Regions from separate parts of the Bacillus sp. NPDC094077 genome, predicted to be linked through region 1. Evidence: riboswitches for the same ligand, from Rfam matches in the RefSeq annotation. Region 1 holds a riboswitch; each other region holds the start of a gene.
What was found. A riboswitch is a leader RNA that binds a small molecule or an ion and turns the genes downstream of it on or off. The one in region 1 is predicted to bind S-adenosylmethionine.
Positions count from the first base shown of each region.

Region 2: linked by a shared signal. The riboswitch ahead of ACQKNR_RS10665 (YezD family protein) and the one ahead of mtnK (S-methyl-5-thioribose kinase) in region 1 are both predicted to bind S-adenosylmethionine.
Region 3: linked by a shared signal. The riboswitch ahead of mmuP (S-methylmethionine permease) and the one ahead of mtnK (S-methyl-5-thioribose kinase) in region 1 are both predicted to bind S-adenosylmethionine.
Region 4: linked by a shared signal. The riboswitch ahead of ACQKNR_RS03955 (bifunctional homocysteine S-methyltransferase/methylenetetrahydrofolate reductase) and the one ahead of mtnK (S-methyl-5-thioribose kinase) in region 1 are both predicted to bind S-adenosylmethionine.

Region 1 covers NZ_JBNNUF010000001.1:561,765-566,505, forward strand. Annotated here, with positions in the region: gene ACQKNR_RS02795 (3-hydroxybutyrate dehydrogenase) at 1-115, shown strand, start outside; gene ACQKNR_RS02800 (YvrJ family protein) at 146-307, opposite strand; gene mtnA (S-methyl-5-thioribose-1-phosphate isomerase) at 375-1,436, opposite strand; gene mtnK (S-methyl-5-thioribose kinase) at 1,433-2,614, opposite strand; SAM riboswitch class I at 2,705-2,846, opposite strand; gene ACQKNR_RS02815 (carbon-nitrogen family hydrolase) at 2,918-3,781, opposite strand; gene ACQKNR_RS02820 (pyridoxal phosphate-dependent aminotransferase) at 3,796-4,741, shown strand, end outside.
Region 2 covers NZ_JBNNUF010000003.1:375,151-379,891, reverse strand. Annotated here, with positions in the region: gene sat (sulfate adenylyltransferase) at 1-849, opposite strand, end outside; gene ACQKNR_RS10670 (phosphoadenylyl-sulfate reductase) at 888-1,592, opposite strand; gene ACQKNR_RS10665 (YezD family protein) at 1,679-1,822, opposite strand; SAM riboswitch class I at 1,896-2,004, opposite strand; gene lysA (diaminopimelate decarboxylase) at 2,121-3,437, opposite strand; lysine riboswitch at 3,617-3,798, opposite strand; gene ACQKNR_RS10655 (DUF3888 domain-containing protein) at 3,888-4,283, opposite strand; gene ACQKNR_RS10650 (LTA synthase family protein) at 4,538-4,741, shown strand, end outside.
Region 3 covers NZ_JBNNUF010000015.1:71,664-76,404, reverse strand. Annotated here, with positions in the region: partial or broken gene tnpB (IS200/IS605 family element RNA-guided endonuclease TnpB) at 1-32, shown strand, start outside; gene mmuM (homocysteine S-methyltransferase) at 280-1,257, opposite strand; gene mmuP (S-methylmethionine permease) at 1,232-2,641, opposite strand; SAM riboswitch class I at 2,725-2,832, opposite strand; gene ACQKNR_RS24815 (hypothetical protein) at 3,180-3,473, opposite strand; gene ACQKNR_RS24810 (helix-turn-helix transcriptional regulator) at 3,479-3,679, opposite strand; gene ACQKNR_RS24805 (hypothetical protein) at 3,954-4,550, opposite strand; gene ACQKNR_RS24800 (lysozyme family protein) at 4,603-4,741, opposite strand, start outside.
Region 4 covers NZ_JBNNUF010000001.1:759,624-764,364, reverse strand. Annotated here, with positions in the region: gene ACQKNR_RS03970 (cysteine hydrolase family protein) at 1-393, opposite strand, end outside; gene metC (cystathionine beta-lyase) at 563-1,726, opposite strand; gene metI (cystathionine gamma-synthase/O-acetylhomoserine thiolyase) at 1,723-2,835, opposite strand; SAM riboswitch class I at 3,082-3,191, opposite strand; SAM riboswitch class I at 3,394-3,503, shown strand; gene ACQKNR_RS03955 (bifunctional homocysteine S-methyltransferase/methylenetetrahydrofolate reductase) at 3,575-4,741, shown strand, end outside.

The sequences.
Region 1 (4,741 bases):
GCGGTTATTACAAGTACAAGAAATCGCTGATTATGCTATGTTTTTAGCGAGTGAAAAAGCAAAAGGCATAACTGGTCAAGCTGTCGTTATCGATGGTGGCTATACTGCTCAATAAAAAATAAAGTTTGCTCACGAAGAGCAAACTTTATTTTTTATCACGAGGATCGTCGTACTTTAGTAATTGCTGTGGTAACTTTTCTATTGCAACAATTACTCCATCTAATTTACTTTCAATACGATGGAGTAAATACAATGTTACAACAATCGGAAACCCTACATTACCTACCATCCTGATCCACTCTTCCATCTTCTTCTCCTCCTTTCATTATATATATAAGAAAAACAAATAGATTTAGGCATAAAAAAACAAGCTATTACTTACTAGCTTGTTTTTCAAATAATGATGCAATTTCTCGTTTATAATCCCCGCGTATAATACCTTTCTCAGTAATAATACCTGTAATTAATTCGTTCGATGTTACGTCAAATGCAGGATTATAAACATCAGTTCCAACTGGTGCTATTTGCTTCCCAAAAATTTTCGTAACTTCTGTTTCATCTCTTTCTTCAATAACAATTCCAGCTCCAGTTTCTTTCGTAACATCGAATGTCGATAGCGGCGCAGCAACATAAAATGGAATATCAAAATATTTTGCTAAAATAGCTAAATTCATTGTTCCAATTTTATTTGCCGTATCTCCATTTGCGACAATTCGATCCGCCCCTACAATAATCGCGTTTATTTCTTTCGTTTGAATAGCATAAGCAGCAGTATTATCGGTAATGAGCGTTACATCAATATTTGCTTGCTTCAATTCCCATGTCGTTAAACGGCCACCTTGTAAAATAGGTCTCGTTTCACAAGCATATGCATGTAAACGTACACCTTTCTCTTTTCCAATATAAAACGGTGCTAATGCAGTTCCATATCTAGCAGTTGCAATGCTTCCAGCGTTACAAATTGTTAAAATGTTATCACCGTCTTTAAAACATGTTAACGCATGTTCTCCAATACTCCGGCATACCGCTTCATCCTCTTGCTGAATGCGAAGCGCTTCTTCTTCTAACATTTTTTGCGCTTCTTTTATTGTAGTAATCCCTCGAATAGATTCTCTCATACGATCGATTGCCCAAAATAAATTGACTGCCGTTGGGCGTGATGTTCCTAAATAGTTACAGTCCCTATTAAACTTCTTTTGAAATTCTTCGATATGTAAAGTATTATACTTTTTTGCTGCAAGCGCCAAACCAAACGCAGCTACAATTCCAATTGCAGGCGCTCCTCGTACTTCTAACATCATGATGCTTTTCCATACTTCTTCAATAGTCGTTAATGTTTTGTATTCCATACTATGCGGCAACTTTGTTTGATTTAATACCGCAATTGCATCACCTTTCCAACTTACAGATCTCGGAACAGTAACAATTGTACTCATACTTTTACGCCCCCTGAAACTGTCTGTTGAAATAACGTTCGAAACAATTGAATATCAGCACTCTTAGATTCATATTTTATTAATTCTTTTCCTAAGTATAGCGCTTGCTTCTTAGCTTGAATTCTTTTTTCTTTATTTGCTATTTCATCTAAATCAGCTACATGGGCTAAGCCAATTGTTCTACGAATTACTTCACATCCGGCAAATCCGACAGCATCAATAAAAATATTTTGCAAAATAATTGGTAGCCATTGTTTTTCTTTCGTGTATGATTCTACACCTTCTCCAATCCATAACTTCGTAAAAGCTTCTACAAAATAACTCCATGTCTTCTCTATATGGAAAAATAGTACACTTCTATTCTCTTCTTCCCTAGATAAAGCATTTAATAATAGGTTTGCAATAAATTGACCGATGTCAAATCCAAACGGACCATACGTTGCAAATTCCGGATCAATCACTTTTGTTTCAGAAGGTGATGAAAAAATACTTCCAGTATGTAAATCCCCGTGAATAAGCGTTTCTTTTCTCGTTAAAAATTTATATTTATACTGCGCTACTTTTAGTTTTAAGGTTTTATCACTCCAAAGTTCATCAACAGCTAGCTGTAAATCTGGTTCATAATCGTTCGTATCGTAGTGCCCAAACGGATCTGTAAACACTAAATCTTCTGTAATTTTACAAAGGTCCGGATTTACAAATGTACCCTCTAGTACCCTTTTCTCTTCTGACTGTAAACCGAAATCTGAAGTATAAAATAAAACATAGGCTAGAAAACGACCAATATGCTGCGATAAAAGCGGATACTCTTCTCCGTCTATCAATCCTCTTCTTGTAATCGTTAGTCTTGATAAGTCTTCTATTACTGTTACTGCTAACTCTTCATCATGACTGTATACTACCGGAACATATTCCGGTACATACTTCGCAAAAATTTGTAATGCCTTACTTTCAATCGTTGCTCTTTTTATAGACAACGGCCAGCTCTCACCAACTACTTTCGCATATGGAAGTGCTTGTTTTATTATAATTGATTTCTCTCCATCATCTAATTTGAACACGTAATTTAAGTTTCCATCTCCAATTTCATGACAAACTACATTTGCTTTCTTTTCAAAATAGCCATGTTCTTTCGCATATTGTACGGCTGTTATTTCTGTTAATGCATAATATTCCATCGTCTTCTCCCCCTTTTTAAATTCAGAGGTTTTTCTAGCGCAGAAAAACCTCTTTCCACGAAGAAAGAGGTTTGAAGTTTATCTTCTCCCCTCTTATCTGCCAGAAAGTTTACTTTCTGCTGGAATTAGCACCGTGCCTTTTGGCGTAAATAAACGCCCCATTTCACAATGGTATTACGGTCGGTTGCTGGGCTTCATCGGGCCAAATCCCTCCACCTGCTCTTGATAAGAGTTGTATAATTTTTCGAATTTTTAACTTTATGTTGAAGACTATACCAAGAATAAAAATCACTTGTCAACATTTTATTTGTATAATTCTGGACGACGATCTGCAAAAACTGGAATTCCTTTACGAACCTCTTTTATTTTCTCAAATTTAAGCTCCCCAAATAAAATGGCTTCCTCTTCATTTGCCTCTACTACAACTTCCCCCCAAGGATCCACAATTAAAGAATGACCTGCAAACTCATTATTTGGGTCCTTTCCTGCTCTATTACATGCCACAACGTAACACTGGTTTTCAACCGCTCTCGCCTGCAAAAGCAAGCGCCAATGTGCTAGACGAACTAATGGCCATTCTGCTACAACAAATAAAACTTTTGCACCTTTGGCAGTATGGACACGCATCCACTCCGGAAAACGAATATCATAACAAATTGTGCCAGCACACTCTACATTATCGAGCGTAAATTCACCTGTCCCATTACCAGCTATTAAATATTTATGTTCATCCATAAGCTGAAATAAATGCACTTTACTATATTCATTGACTAACTGGCCCTCATTGTCTACCACATACATTGTATTTGTAACACCTTGCTCTGTTTGCTTTGCTATGGAGCCACCAACAATATGTACACCATATTGCTTCGCCCACTCTTTCAACTTTTCTTTTGTTTTCACTCCATCCATATCTGCGATTTCAGAAAGCCTCGTTAAATCATATCCTGTTGTCCATAGTTCAGGTAAGACGATAACGTCTGGTCCTTCCTTCATCGCTTCGTTTATTTTATTTTTAGCATTCTCAATATTGTTTTCCACATCTCCAAAAGCAATATCCATTTGAATACATGCGACTTTCATTTTGCCAGCCCCATTCTTAATTTTTTCTTTACAAAATACTGGAAAGATTATATCATTTGTCACTAGAATTGTAACAACTTTCAAAAGAGGTGGAAAGTATGAAATTATTTCAACCTTCTGAGATAGTAACATCATTACCAACACAATTTTTCGCTTCGCTTGTTGCAAAAGTTAACAAAGTCGTTGTAGCTGGTCACGATGTTATTAATCTAGGTCAAGGTAATCCAGATCAACCAACCCCGCAGCATATCGTAAAAGCTTTGCAAGATGCTGCCGAAAAGGCCATTCATCATAAATATCCGCCATTTCGCGGACATGAAAGCTTAAAAGAAGCCGTGGCAACATTCTATAAACGTGAATATGGCGTAGAACTAAATCCAAAAACTGAAGTTGCTATTTTGTTTGGTGGAAAGGCCGGATTAGTAGAATTACCACTTTGTTTTACAAACCCTGGAGATACTATTCTCGTTCCAGATCCAGGCTATCCAGATTATTTATCAGGAGTTGCTTTAGCAAAAGCACACTTTGAAACGATGCCACTTATTGCAGAAAATAATTTTTTACCGGATTATACGAAAATTGATGACTCTATCGCTGAGCGCGCAAAGTTAATGTTTTTAAACTATCCAAATAATCCTACCGGTGCTACTGCATCAAAAGATTTTTTTGATGCAACCATTCATTTTGCTAATAAACATAATATATTAGTTGTTCACGATTTTGCTTACGGTGCTATCGGATTTGATGGTCAAAAGCCTGTTAGTTTCTTGCAAGCAGACGGCGCCAAAGATACAGGAATTGAAATTTATACTTTATCAAAAACTTTCAATATGGCTGGCTGGCGTATTGCTTTTGCAGTTGGGAATAAAAGTGTCATCGAAACAATTAACCTACTGCAAGATCATATGTATGTTAGTATTTTTGGTGCAGTTCAAGATGCTGCCCGCGAAGCGCTATTAGGTTCGCAGTCTTGTGTAATAGACCTTGTAAATAGTTACGAATCTCGAAGAAATGCTCTTATAGAGGCTTGTCACTCGATTGGTT
Region 2 (4,741 bases), on a different contig from region 1:
TACCCCGGCATGATCACGCCCTACAATAAAGTGGGTACACCCAAAATTCTTTCTTACTAATGCATGAAATATCGCTTCCCTTGGTCCTGCGTAACGCATTGCTGCAGGAAACACCCCTAAAAAGACGCGCTTTTTTGGATAATAGTTTTGAAGTAACACTTCGTAGCTTTCCATCCTTACATCAGCAGGAATATCATCTGACTTTGTTTCCCCAACGAGCGGATTTAAAAAGAGACCATCTACAATTTCAAGAGCAGATTTTTGAATATACTCATGAGCACGATGTACCGGGTTTCTCGTTTGAAATCCGACTACTGTTTTCCAACCACGTTTTTTAAATTCTTCTCTCGTTTCAATTGGGTCTAAATGATAAGAAGGAAATTGCTTATTTTCAAAGCGTTTTATAAGAGTAATAGCCCCTCCAACGTAAACATTTGGTCGTTCATATAATTTTTTCACTCCTGGATGAGCCTCATCCGTCGTTTTATATACAAGTAACGCTTCTTTTTCTTTATCAGGTGCAAAAATATCTTCTATTTGAATGACACCATATATATTTCCGTCGTTGACAAGTTTTACTTTCTCCCCAGCCTTCAGTCTCTCTGCTACTTCTTCTGTTACTGGCAATGTAATCGGTATACTCCATACGCTACCATTTGCTAAACGAAGCGTTTCTACAACCGAATCATAATCTTTTTTTCCTAAAAAACCAGTAAGCGGACTATATCCCCCTGTCGCTAGCAGTTCTAAATCGCTTAACGCAATGTTGTCTAGTTTAATTTCTTTTTCAATTTGTGATACGTCGTATGTCTCATCTACACGGTTTATTAATTCGTTTATTATAGTCATTTTCTATATCCCCTCTTAGCTTTATTTCAAGATTCATCTTATTGGTAATGAAGACCGCACTCGGTTTTCACTTTCCCAGCCCATCTACCTTCTCTTGAATCACCACCTGCTCCTACAGGTAACGTACATTTCTCACACCCAATACTTGGATATCCAATATCATGAAGTGGGTTATACGGCAAGTTATGTTTGTATACATATCGCCACACTTCTTTCCACGTCCAATGGATAAGCGGACAAACTTTAATAGATTGAAAACGATGATCTTGATTTATAAACTTTGTATGCTTACGCGTTTCTGATTGTTCCCTTCTTAATCCCGATATCCACGCTTTTTCTGCTGCAAGTGATTTTTCCAAAGGCAAAATTTTCCTAATCTTACAGCAGAGATTTGGATTGCTTTCCCATAGTTTCTCACCATGCAACTTCGCTTGTTCATCAAGTGTAAGTTCTGGTTGTTTTTCTATAATATTTAATGAAGGAAATCGCTCACGTACTTTTTTAATCAATTCGTACGTTTCTTGAAAATGAACATTTGTATCTAAAAATACAACTTTAGCAGATGGATTTACTTGGTTTATAAGATGGAGTAATACCATACCCTCCACTCCAAAGCTACACGCATACACAATTTCATCTTTATATTCTTTGTAAGCCCAACTTAATACTGATAGCGCGCCCTTCGTTTCATCTTTTTCCGAAAACGGAACACTATTTTCTTTCCACGTCTCATAAGTCAACATGTCTTTTCCCCCTGTAAAAGCAAAAAGACGGCTTTAACCTATTAAAATAGATTAAAACCGCCTCTAGTTTTTCTAGTCAGCGCTTTTTACTTTAAACGGACCTTTTCACTTTTCTCTAACTGAATGACTTTTCCATCTTGCACAACAATTGTAATTGAACCATATTTCATATCAGCAAGCATCGTTTGAATTTTTTCAGATACTTCATCAAAATGTTCCCGTACGCTCACGCGAACAGCCCCCCTTTTTTATTCATAAAAAAAATCTTTCCCATTTCGAAAAGACTGTTCGGTAATATATTTTACCTTATCTTTCAAAATGGATTCCATTTTGCTGGATTTAGCACCTTGCTTTTTATAAGCAGGTTGCCGAGCTTCGTAGGGCCAGTTCCCTCCGCTTCTCTTGATAAGCTTTGTATTTGTATTTTATCACAATTCTGATTTTTTTCAATCCTAGTTTTCCGATATATTTTAATTATTTTATTTTATAAAAAAGGAATTGCCCATCCGAACAACTCCTTTTTCACATTTAAGCAAGCTCTTTAATACGTATGCGATCGTTTCCAATAATATTTTCATACGTTTCGCGTTCTACAACAATTTGTGATGCTCCGCCTTTTGCAAAGACGACGGCTGGTCTACAAATACGATTATAATTATTCGCCATCGAGTACCCATATGCCCCAGTGCAAGAAATTGCTAGTAAATCAGAAGAAGCAACTTTCGGTAGATGAATATCCCAAATCAACATATCTCCACTCTCACAACATTTTCCTGCAATTGAAACGAGCTCCTCATTTCCATCATTTCCTCGATTCGCCAACATTGCCTCATAACGAGCTCCGTATAGAGCCGGCCTTAAATTATCTGTCATTCCACCATCCACTGAAACATATTTCCGAATGCCAGGAATATCTTTCACCGATCCGACTGTATAAAGTGTTGTTCCGGCATCACCTACAATACTACGACCTGGTTCAATCCATATTTCTGGAAGCGGATATTCGCATTGTGTAAACTGTTCTCTTATCGTACTTGTTACGGCATGAACATACGTTTCAAGTGTTAATGGTGTATCCGACTCCGTATAACGTATACCAAATCCGCCGCCCACATTCAACACTTTTACTACATAGTTTGTTTGTTCTCTCACCTCTTCTAAAAATTGGCGAAGAACTTCAATTGCTCGAACAAAACCAGCTGTTTCAAATATTTGTGATCCGATATGTGAATGAATTCCTAACACATTATAATTTGACTTTTGTAATGCTAGCTCAATCGCTTGCATTGCTTGACCATTTGAAACACCAAATCCAAATTTCGAATCCTCTTGGCCTGTTGTTATATATTCGTGTGTGTGTGCCTCTACTCCAGGCGTAACACGGATTAATATGTTCACAAATTTCCCATGTTCTACTGCTAAATCATGTAAAACTTCTAGTTCAAAGAAATTATCTACTACAAAACAACCGATATTTGCCTGAAGAGCCATCACTATCTCTTCTTCTGTTTTATTATTTCCATGAAAATGAATACGCGATGCTGGAAATCCTGCTTGGAGTGCTGTATATAACTCTCCTCCAGAAACGACATCTAATGACATATTCTCTTCACAAGCTACTCGGCACATCTCCATGCACAAGAACGCCTTGCTTGCATATGCTACTTGATAAGAGAAACCACTTTCTTTAAAAGCACGATGAAACGCACGACATTTCCCTCGAATAGACTCTTCATCGTATACATAAAGTGGTGTTCCGTATTGTTTTGCGAGCTGCGTCGTATCGCACCCTCCAATTTCTAAGTGTCCTTGCCCATTGATTCGGCTTGTGCCGTGTAAATACATTTGAATTCCTCCCTTATTTCCTCTAAAACTCATAACCCCAATCTTCTATTCATTGCAGCACGCTTTTAGATAGACAAAAAACGCGCGGAACAATGTTCACACGCGTTTCTTATTAGGAAAAATATATATTGAAAAAATAAACGAGTTGTTATCTTCTCAAATAAGAAACCGCATCAACATCTCCAAATAGCTCTCCATAAAATAAATCTTATGACAGTACTACATTTATTCAATGCAGTCCCAATATATGAATAAGGTGGTCATTCTTATATTTCGGCAATAGTCCCTTTCAACCTATGATCACAGATTCCACTAAATCTCCCATAGCTTACTCTTTCCTATCGCGGCCTCTACCTTTGAGAGTAGATGAGGTAAGTCTATTTAATTTTCAAACATCTAATTGTTGCTATTAACAATACCAAAGGACCATTTTATTTGTCAAACAATTTTTTATATTGTTTTTTTACAGTTTAGTTTCGTATCATCTGGTAAGCGCTTTACTGAAAACTTTACAACTTCCCATTCGCCTTCTTCGTTATTAAACGTAATTGTTACTTTTTCAAATGGCGGAACAATTTTTCCACCGACCTGTTCATACTTTGTCACTTCAATAACCGCTCGGAATAAATATGTACCACTATACACTTTTTTTAAACTAATGATTTTAGGACATTGATAAGGTTTCAGGCTCCCATATTGTTTTTCAATTGCTTTATTTATTTTCGGAAATAAAACAGAATAAAGTGCGTCTTCCATAAGAGGTGTATCATATTGAGCTATTGACACACCCGGTGAAGCAAAAAGTATAACACTACTGCACACTATAAAATAGAATAATTTTCGCATTATAACCTCCGTATTATTACGCGATTCCTTCTACGCACGATAATTATCATACATAGAAATTCCATTTTATTTTCTCCTACTGCTCTTTTTCTACTCAATTATTATAAAAAAGTCCACAACTCTCTTTTATTTTCGTATAATGATACTCATAGTATAATAATCATAATAATAAAGGACTGTTCGTATATATAAAGTGAGGCACTATTCAGACGAGCTCACAAGAACCGTCATGCTTTTTAGGAGAGGAGTATATTATGCTACAAAATCTGTTTCCAAAATTACGATTTGCACTCGTTGCAGTCGTTTTATTATGGATTAAAACATATATCGTGTACAAGCTAGCGTTTGATATTAAAATTGATAACTTCTTTGAAGAATTTATGCTTTTTATTAACCCGCTAGCTTCATTACTTTTATTTTTCGGCTTAGCTTTATTTGCATCTAAGCACAGAAACCGA
Region 3 (4,741 bases), on a different contig from region 1:
TTCTAACCGCAAGGACTGCGGGGTTAGCCTAATAAATTAGAGTTCGATAGAACCCTTTACTTAGGAATCCCCCACTTCTAAACGAAGTGAAAGTGGGGGTAGTTCAATTTCCCTGATTCCTTTCCATACCTAAGGTACCCAAAAGTCCAATGGATTCCCGAGGCTACCATCCACATTTGTGTCTCTGAAAAGACATTTTGTGCCACTAGACGTAACTGTAGATTCCTGAACAAGCAAAATCATGAAAATACACACAAAGATAGATTATCATCCATTACATTACTGTTTTGCTTCTTTCGAATAGAAAAACTCGGAAGAACGCCACTTGTTCGATATCTCCTCAATGTGATAAGGAGTCGTTCTGCAGCATCCACCTATTAAACGTGCACCTGCTTGGTACCATTCTTCAGATTGAATATCCAACGCGTTACATTGTTCATGACCATGCCATGTTTTTGTTTCTGGATTATAAGCTTCACCAGAGTTTGGATAAACAATAATCGATTTTTTGGTGTTTGCCCTCAACTCTTGGATTGCACCAGTCACAATGGTTACTGGCGCACAATTGATGCCTATCGCTACAATTTGTTTACTTTTCTCAAAAGCTCGTGCACACTCCACGAGTTTCATACCTTCACTAATCTCTTTCTCATTTTTTAGCGAAAAGGAAAGCCACGCATATGTTTCTGGAAACTCACGCAATAATGTATCTAATACTCTTGCTTCTTGCAGGGAAGGGATCGTTTCAAATGCCAATAGATCTGCACCTGCTTCGATTAACGCTGACATTCTCGAACGATGAAAGTCTGCTAATGTTCTATCTGTCACACCATAGTTGCCTACATACTCTGAACCATCTGCAAGGTAAGCACCGTACGGCCCAACTGATGCAACAACCAATGGTTTAGGCCTATTCGTTTGCGTATTTTCCTTCCAAAAATCATCTCTTGCCCTTCTTGCAAGTAACACCGTTTTCTTAATTAATTCCAAAGCTTCCTGTTCTTGTATTCCGCGCGCGGAAAAACCACTAATAGTAGCTTGATAGCTTGCTGTTATGGCACAGTCCGCTCCAGCACGAAAATAGTCTGAATGAACCTGATAAATTAGTTCCGGATTTTCTAGTAACACACGTGCCGACCAAAGAGGATCGTCCAAATTACATCCATGCGCCTCCAATTCTGTAGCTAATGCTCCGTCAAGAAGCATAATGGAATGTTGGGATAAAATATCATCAATTGGGTTGATTTTGTTCGACATAATCTACGCCCCTCTTTTTTAGATTTTTTGTTAGATAATAACTTCCATAGCAAAACAAAATAAACGGTATGCCGCAATATAAGGCAATTCTCTGTGTTGGATCGAATGCAATTCCAATACACGATGCCAGACAAAGGATAAAAGAAGCAATTGGTACTAATGGATATAGTGGTGTACGATAAATCAAGTCCTTTTCAGAATTTCCTTCTTTCAAAAATTGTCTGCGAAATAGGAACTGGGAAGCACTAATACTCATCCAAACTACGACTACTGCTAGACCGGAAATGGAAACAAGTACGATATAGACAGTATCTGGTGCCACAATACTTGAGAGCAAAGCCAAAGCTCCACCCACCATGCTGAAAATAACGGCGTTGATTGGAACACCTTGCTTCGTCATTTTTCCAAAAATCGGTGATATCGTATTCTTATTCGCAAGCGACCAAAGCATTCTAGAAGAGGCATAAAGGCCTGAGTTTGCCGCAGATAAAATGGCTATTAAGATAACGAAATTCATTATGTCAGCTGAATATGGCACCCCAATTCGTTCTAGAACTGCAACAAAAGGACTCTCTAATACCCCCGCATCAGAACTAGGCAATAACGCAGATAAAACAACAATCGTTCCTACAAAAAAGATGATCAATCTCCACAGAGTAGTTCGAATGGCCTTCGGTATCATTTTTTCCGGGTTCGCTGTTTCTCCAGCTGCAATGCCTATTAATTCTGTTCCAGAAAAAGCAAAATTAACCGCAAGCATGGTCATTATAATGGCCGTAGCACCATGGGGAAATAAACCTCCACTTGTAAAATTAGAAAAGAATGGTGCTGCTTTTGAATGAGTCATCGGAAGAAACCCTAGCATTGCCGCTACTCCTAAAACAATAAAAATCACAATAGCTATAACCTTTATCGATGAAAACCAAAATTCGGATTCGGCAAAAAATTTAACAGTCAGAACATTTAATACAAAGATCAAAATGGCAAAAAGAGCACTCCATACCCAAACATTAATCGATGGAAACCATCGCTTCATAAGTAATCCTGCGGCTGTAAATTCAGAACCTAAAGCAACAGTCCAAGTTAACCAATACAACCAGGCTACTGTATACCCTGTACCCGGTCCAATGTATTTAACTGCATAACTATGAAATGCGCCCGTTTCGGGCATATGTACGGAAAGTTCTCCTAAACATAGCATAACTAGATAAACCACTAGCGCACCAACCAAATAGGATAGAATTGTTCCAAATGGGCCAGCTTGTTGAATAGTGTAACCCGAACTTAAGAATAAGCCCGTTCCAATCACCCCACCAAGTGATAGCATGACTAAATGACGTGCTTGCATTTTCCTTTGAAATTCTTGCCCATTTTTGTTCTCCATTTCTACTCTCCTTTAGTTACTATCCAGAAAAAACAAAAACGCACTCTAAAAAAGAGGGCGCTACTGACAAATAAAAACGGAAGCTCTCATCTATCAGGATTATCACCCGCTGGAATTAGCACAGTGTCTACTTAAGCAGACCTGTTGCTGAGGTTTCATAAGGCCAGTCCCTCCACCTCTCTGGATAAGAAATATTTTTTTATAACCTTATCAATCCATTCAATAACTGTCAAGATGATTCTGTTTTTTAAAAAAATTATCTATTATAGAAATACAAAAAATAGAGTATTACTATAAATGCAACCCACTCCTTCTTGGGTATTATTTAAAAATCGAACATACAAAACCTCATTTATTTATAATACGGTTCACAAGCACTTCCTCAAAATTTGATGCACTTCTAAATATCTTCTTACTTCTTTGGCTATGGGGGTCACCATACATATCCAGCAACTTAGGGATGTGTGACTCTACCCCTTTTTAAAAGAAACACTTTGTTCAAACGCCTACTAGAACAAGATAAAAAGCCTAACTCATGTTAGTAATTTTTCCTGTTTCTGTTGATAAATATAAAAATACTGCCTAGCACACTTAATGCAAGCACAAAATATAACAATAAATCAGGTAGAAATTCTGAAGGAACAATATCTATCGATTGAAAAATAATAATGGTAATGATACCTAAATATAGAATGTTGTACAATACATTATTTGTTTTATATTGAATTTCTCTCCCTCTTTCGTCTTTTGCCTCATCACTTGATTGAAATTTTACTACATACATCTGACTGATGAATATTAAAACTAAAAATAAAGATTTTAACCACAACATATGTCTCACTCCCCCTGATAATCGAACACGTCAGTTATTGACTTTTCAAATTCATTTGCGATTTTAAAGGCAAGAATTAGAGAAGGATTATATTTATTTTTTTCAAGAGTAGCAATAGTTTGTCGACTAACACCCACCCTTTTTGCCAGTTCTTCTTGCGTCCAACCTTTTTCTGCTCGGCAAACTACAATTCTATTATGTAACAAAAGCAACACCTCTTAAGAAAATTGCAATTTATTTCTTACAATTCGTAAAGTATTTTTGACAAAGTATTTTTGCAATTAAAAATACGCATAAAAAATATCCCTTTATACAAAGGGATATTTTTTATAAACGGTATAACTTTCTTTAAAACGGTACATCTTTTTTATAAACAGTACGACTTTATTTCAAAGTTACAGTAAACACCTAAAAACCCCTCTTATTAACAATGCTAAGAGGGGTTTTTCTATTACTCTACATGTAATATGTGTACACCACTTAAGGCATACGATCTTTTAAATCTGCTAAAGGTATAAGCTTGTCGACAAGCCATAACTTCTTATTTCCATCATAGATAAGATTTATTTGCATTAATGACATATTATCAGATGAAACACCATTAACTGTAATTTTACTTTTCACTTTTGCTAATATATTAGCTTTAGTAGTGTCTAAGAATGCATAGTACAACTCGCCACCTGTGTATTCAGACTGAAAGGAGACTTTTTTCTTTTCTTTTTCATCTACAGTCCCTGGAGCAGATTGCGTTGGCCCACCTGGTGGAGTTAATTCTTTCTTTGCATTTGGTGTTATATATGCATCGATATTAGCAAGGTAGGATTCACCTTTACCAGTATCATACGTACGGAAAGCTTTAAGGAATCGTTCTGCAGCTTCTTTTACTTGTTGTTGATTATTACTCTTTAGAGCCGACAACTCCTTTTTTGTATCGTTGTATTGCGCCTCCACCTTTTCCACTTTTTTTGTTAATTTTATATTATTATTTTTAAGTTTTTCATTATCAGATTGATATTTCACTAAAAATCCTATACTACATATTAATAGGATTGCTATTATAATGGTAATTTTCTTCATCTATTTACCTCCTTTTTGCAGTTTCATGAGTTGCTAAGTGTTAATTGCAGTATTATCTAACCACACGACCATACCCCGCAAAATGTTGTTGAAAATATGCTTTGCTTAAATCAGCATATCCAATTGGATCACCAGCATGATACATGGTATTATTTCCTACATAAATGCCAACATGTGTAATATAGTTACTT
Region 4 (4,741 bases), 200 kb from region 1:
GAAGTTTTCGTATCCGAGTCCGTGGGCAAATTTAATTGTAGCATCCATACAGTACTCTGTTTGGGCACCGCAAAATTCAATACGATTTACAGATAATTTGTCTAAAATCTCTTTTAAGTTTGTTTTATAAAATGAATTTGCATGCGTTTTTCTTACAAAAAAATCTTGTTCTTGAACATCTAGATCGGTATGAATAGCCCAAAGTTCCTTTTCTGGTACTAAATCATCATCACAATGTTGAACAAAAATGATGGGTTTATTGGAATTTCTGTATGAAGAAAGTCTTTTATTTACTTTTTTAAGTAAATTTTGTAAATCGAATAAATGCTCACCGCTATAGCATACCCCATTTTGTAAATCGATAACGATTAAAATATCTGCACAAGTATCCATTCTTTTTCCCCCTTTTATTTCTTAATATATCAATAAATCCATTACTTGGAAATAGATAGTATGATTTTATTTTTTAATGAACTATACAACAAGAAAAGACATGAAAACGAATATGTTAGACAGCATAAAAAGAAGATATGATAACTTAATTTCATATCTTCTTTTCACTCTATGCATTTACAGGTTCTTCTACGTAAGAAAGGGCATTTTCGAAATCGGATATTAAATCGTTAACATTTTCCAGGCCAACTGATAAGCGGAGCAATGAATTAGAGATTCCTCTTTCATCACGAGCCTCTTGTGATAAAGCCGCATGTGACATTTTGGCTGGATAGGAAAGAATCGACTCGACAGCTCCTAAACTAACTGCAAAAACAGGTAATCTTACTTTTGATAAAAATTGGCGGAGTGCATCTTCTGACTGTAAAGTAAAAGATAGAACAGCTCCAGCTGATGTTGCTTGAGATTGTTGAATATCAAAACCAAGATGTGTTTGTAATCCCGGATAATAGACATTTTGAACTTTAGCGTGCTCTTGCAAATAATGTGCAACTTTATTGGCACTTGCAGATGAGTGCTCGAGACGTACATGCAATGTTTTTAGACCGCGAAGTACGAGAGAGCAATCTTGAGGTCCTAAAATAGCACCAAATGCATTTTGTAAAAATCCAAGTTTTTGAGCGAGTTCGGCATCTTTTACGACTGCTAATCCTGCAGTAACATCACTATGACCAGCAATAAATTTTGTAGCGCTGTGAAGAACAACATCGGCACCAAGATCAAGTGGCTTCTGGAATAGTGGTGTCAAAAATGTATTATCAACAAAAGTAAGAGCACCGATAGATTTTGCGAGTTTAGAAACAGCGCGGATATCTGTCACTTTTAAAAGTGGGTTAGAAGGTGTTTCTACATAAAAGAGCTTCGTATTTGGTTTAATGTTTTGTTTGATTTCTTCTACATTTGTCATATCAACAAATGTATGTGAAACACCGTAACGAGAGAGTACTTCAGTTATAATTCGGTAAGTGCCTCCGTATACGTCTTCTGAAATGAGTACGTGATCGCCTTGTGAAAGGAGGAGAAATGCAGTAGAAATCGCTGCAATGCCTGATGCAAAGGCGAATCCCTTTGTTCCGCCCTCTAATAAAGCGATAATATCTTCAAGAGCTTCACGAGTTGGATTACCCGATCGACTATAGTCATATTTTCCGAACGTATCTACATCAAACTGGTGAAAAGTTGATGTGTTATAGATGGGAACGTTAACAGCCCCGGTTTGTGTATCATGTTTATATTGGTTGTGTAGTAAGAGTGTATCTATAGAATAACTCATATTCTTACACCTTCTTTTACAAATTTAATGGCCTGTTTTAAATCTTGAATTAAATCGTTACTATTTTCAATGCCGACGGAGAATCGAAGAAGACGATTGCATACACCGTTTGCCGTTCTGATTTCTTCAGGAATATCAGCATGCGTTTGTGTTGCTGGATAAGTCATTAAACTTTCTACACCACCAAGACTTTCGGCAAATGTAATTAAGGATAAAGATTGTAAGAATGGATTAATCCATGTTTCATCTTGTAGACGAAATGAAATCATACCGCCTCTACCCGGATAAAATACATCTGTCACACCGTCTTCATCGTTCAAATAAGCAACAACTGCTTTCGCATTTTCTTCATGTTGTCTCATTCGAAGCGCTAAAGTTTTCATACCACGAATTAATAGCCATGAGTCAAATGGACTTAGGACAGCACCGGAGGCATTATGATAATGAGCGATTTCCTCGCAAAGTTCCTTTCCTTTTGCAACGACAAGTCCGCTTAGTACATCGTTATGCCCACCTAAATATTTCGTTGCACTATGAAGTACGATATCGGCACCTTCTGTTAATGGTTGCTGTATATAAGGCGTGTAGAATGTGTTGTCTACAATAAGAAGTAGTCCATGTCTTTTTGCGACAGTTGCGATAGCTGCGATATCAGTAACTTGCATTAATGGATTAGTCGGGGTTTCTATGAAAATAGCTTTTGTTTCATTTGTGATAGCTTGCTCAATTTGTTTAATAGATTGTGTATTTACGTATCTACATCGAACATTCCACTTTTTTTCATGCTCAGAAAATAAGCGATACGTTCCCCCATATAAATCTTCAGATACAATAAGTTCATCTCCAGAACGGAATAACGAAAGGACGAGGAGAACAGCTGCCATACCTGAACTACAGGCGTAACCTTGTTCGCCACTTTCTAAGTCTGCGATTGCCTGTTCTAAAAGACCGCGAGTTGGATTTCCTGTTCGTGAATAGTCAAATCCAGTAGATTTACCAATTCCTTCGTGACGATAAGCGGTTGAGAAATAAACAGGCGGGTTAACAGTTCCTGTTGTAGTTTCGCTGCGGTTTCCGATTTGTGCTAGTTTTGTTTCAATAGTTGACATGTGAAAATTCCTCCTTTTTAAATTGAACAGTGAAGTGAATATAAAGTGAAACTTTAATCAGTGGGGGTTTTGTTCATCCCCCGCTGATTATTAGTTGAACCAATCGGGCTTTTACGGGCAGTCCGACTCCCAACTAACTTCTTTGCTCCAGCCGAATTTTGAGGTGGGAGTCTTACTGCCCTCAAATAGCGGGATAAAATAAAAAAAGCCTTCTAAGAAGAAGGCTTTCGTTTGAATAGAGTCTTCTTCTCATCTGTCAAATCTTTCACAATTTGCTGGAATTAGCACCTTATTAACAAATGTTAATGGTTGCTGAGGCGTCATAGGGCCAGTCCCTCTACCTCTCTAGATAAGAATGTTCGTATGAAATTTTATTATGGTTTTAACTTTACATCAAAAGATAATTGAATTGCAACTCTATTTTAAATAATTTTTATTTTTCCGCAAGTGTCATTGACTTTTGTATTTGTGCATGCTAAATTTATTAAAAAATTAACAAACATTGTTAAAAGGGGAACGCATTTCCTTTTAGCTACATAAATAAAATATATAGACAAACTCTTATTGAGAGCGGTGGAGGGAAAGGCCCTGTGAAACCCGGCAACCTTCAAACGAAATGTTTGAAACGGTGCTAATACCTGCAAAACGAATGTTTTGCATAATAAGAGGCGGAACAATTATGTCCCCCTCTTCAAAGTGAAGAGGGGGTTTTTATATTGATAGAAATGAGGGGAGATTCGTGAAATTACTAGATTTATTATCAAAAGGAATTGTAATAGGTGATGGTGCGGTTGGAACGTTATTGCATTCACATGGTTTGCAAAGTAGTTTTGAAGAATTGAATATATCTGATCCAGACTTAATTATATCGATTCATAAACAATATGTAGCTGCTGGAGCAGATGTGATTCAAACAAATACGTATGGGGCAAATGAAGCGAAATTACGTATGTATGGATTAGAGAATCAAGTTGTTCAAATAAATAAAGCGGCAGTAAAACTTGCAAAAGCATCTGTTACAGAAAAAAATGCAATTTTAGGAACAATTGGTGGTATGAAACATATCGGAGCTGTTACAACGACTGATATGGAGAGAGAATTTATGCTACTTGAACAGGCAGGTGCTTTATTAGAAGAACAGGTGGATGGATTACTATTAGAGACTTTTTATGATGAGTTTGAATTAATCCATGCTGTTAAGGTGTTACGAAAACAAACGAATATTCCAATTGTAGCCCAATTAGCGTTACATGAGGCAGGTACGACTCAAAATGGAAATGATGTAAATGAAATATTAAAGCAGCTTTTAGATTACGGTGCAAATGTTGTTGGACTGAACTGTCAACTCGGGCCACTTCATATGACGGAAGCTTTTAAAATGATATCGATTCCGCAAAATGGCTATTTGTCAGCATACCCGAATGCAGGTCTCCCCAATTATGTGGAGGGACGTTACGTATATGAAGGGAGTCCGGCCTATTTCGAAGCGATGACACCAAAATTTATTGAACAAGGTATTCGGTTATTGGGTGGTTGTTGTGGTACCACTCCAGAACATGTTGAAAGTATGAAGCGTGCTATTGCAAATGTTGCACCTGTAATAGAAAAGGAAACGATTCAAAGACCAAAAGTAGTTCATACACATGAAAAACGTTCGAAAGCTCACGTCACTCTCGCAGAGAAGGCAAAGAAACAAACGACAGTTGTAGTGGAATTAGATCCACCGAAAACGCTAGATACGCAGCGTTTTTTTGAAGGCGCAAGAGCACTGAAAAGAGCGGGGGCGGACGCTATTACACTAGCAGACAATTCATTAGCGTCACCACGTATTTCGAATATGGCTATGGGGGCATTATTAACGAAGCACGATATTCCAGTATTGACGCATTTAACGTGTAGAGACCAT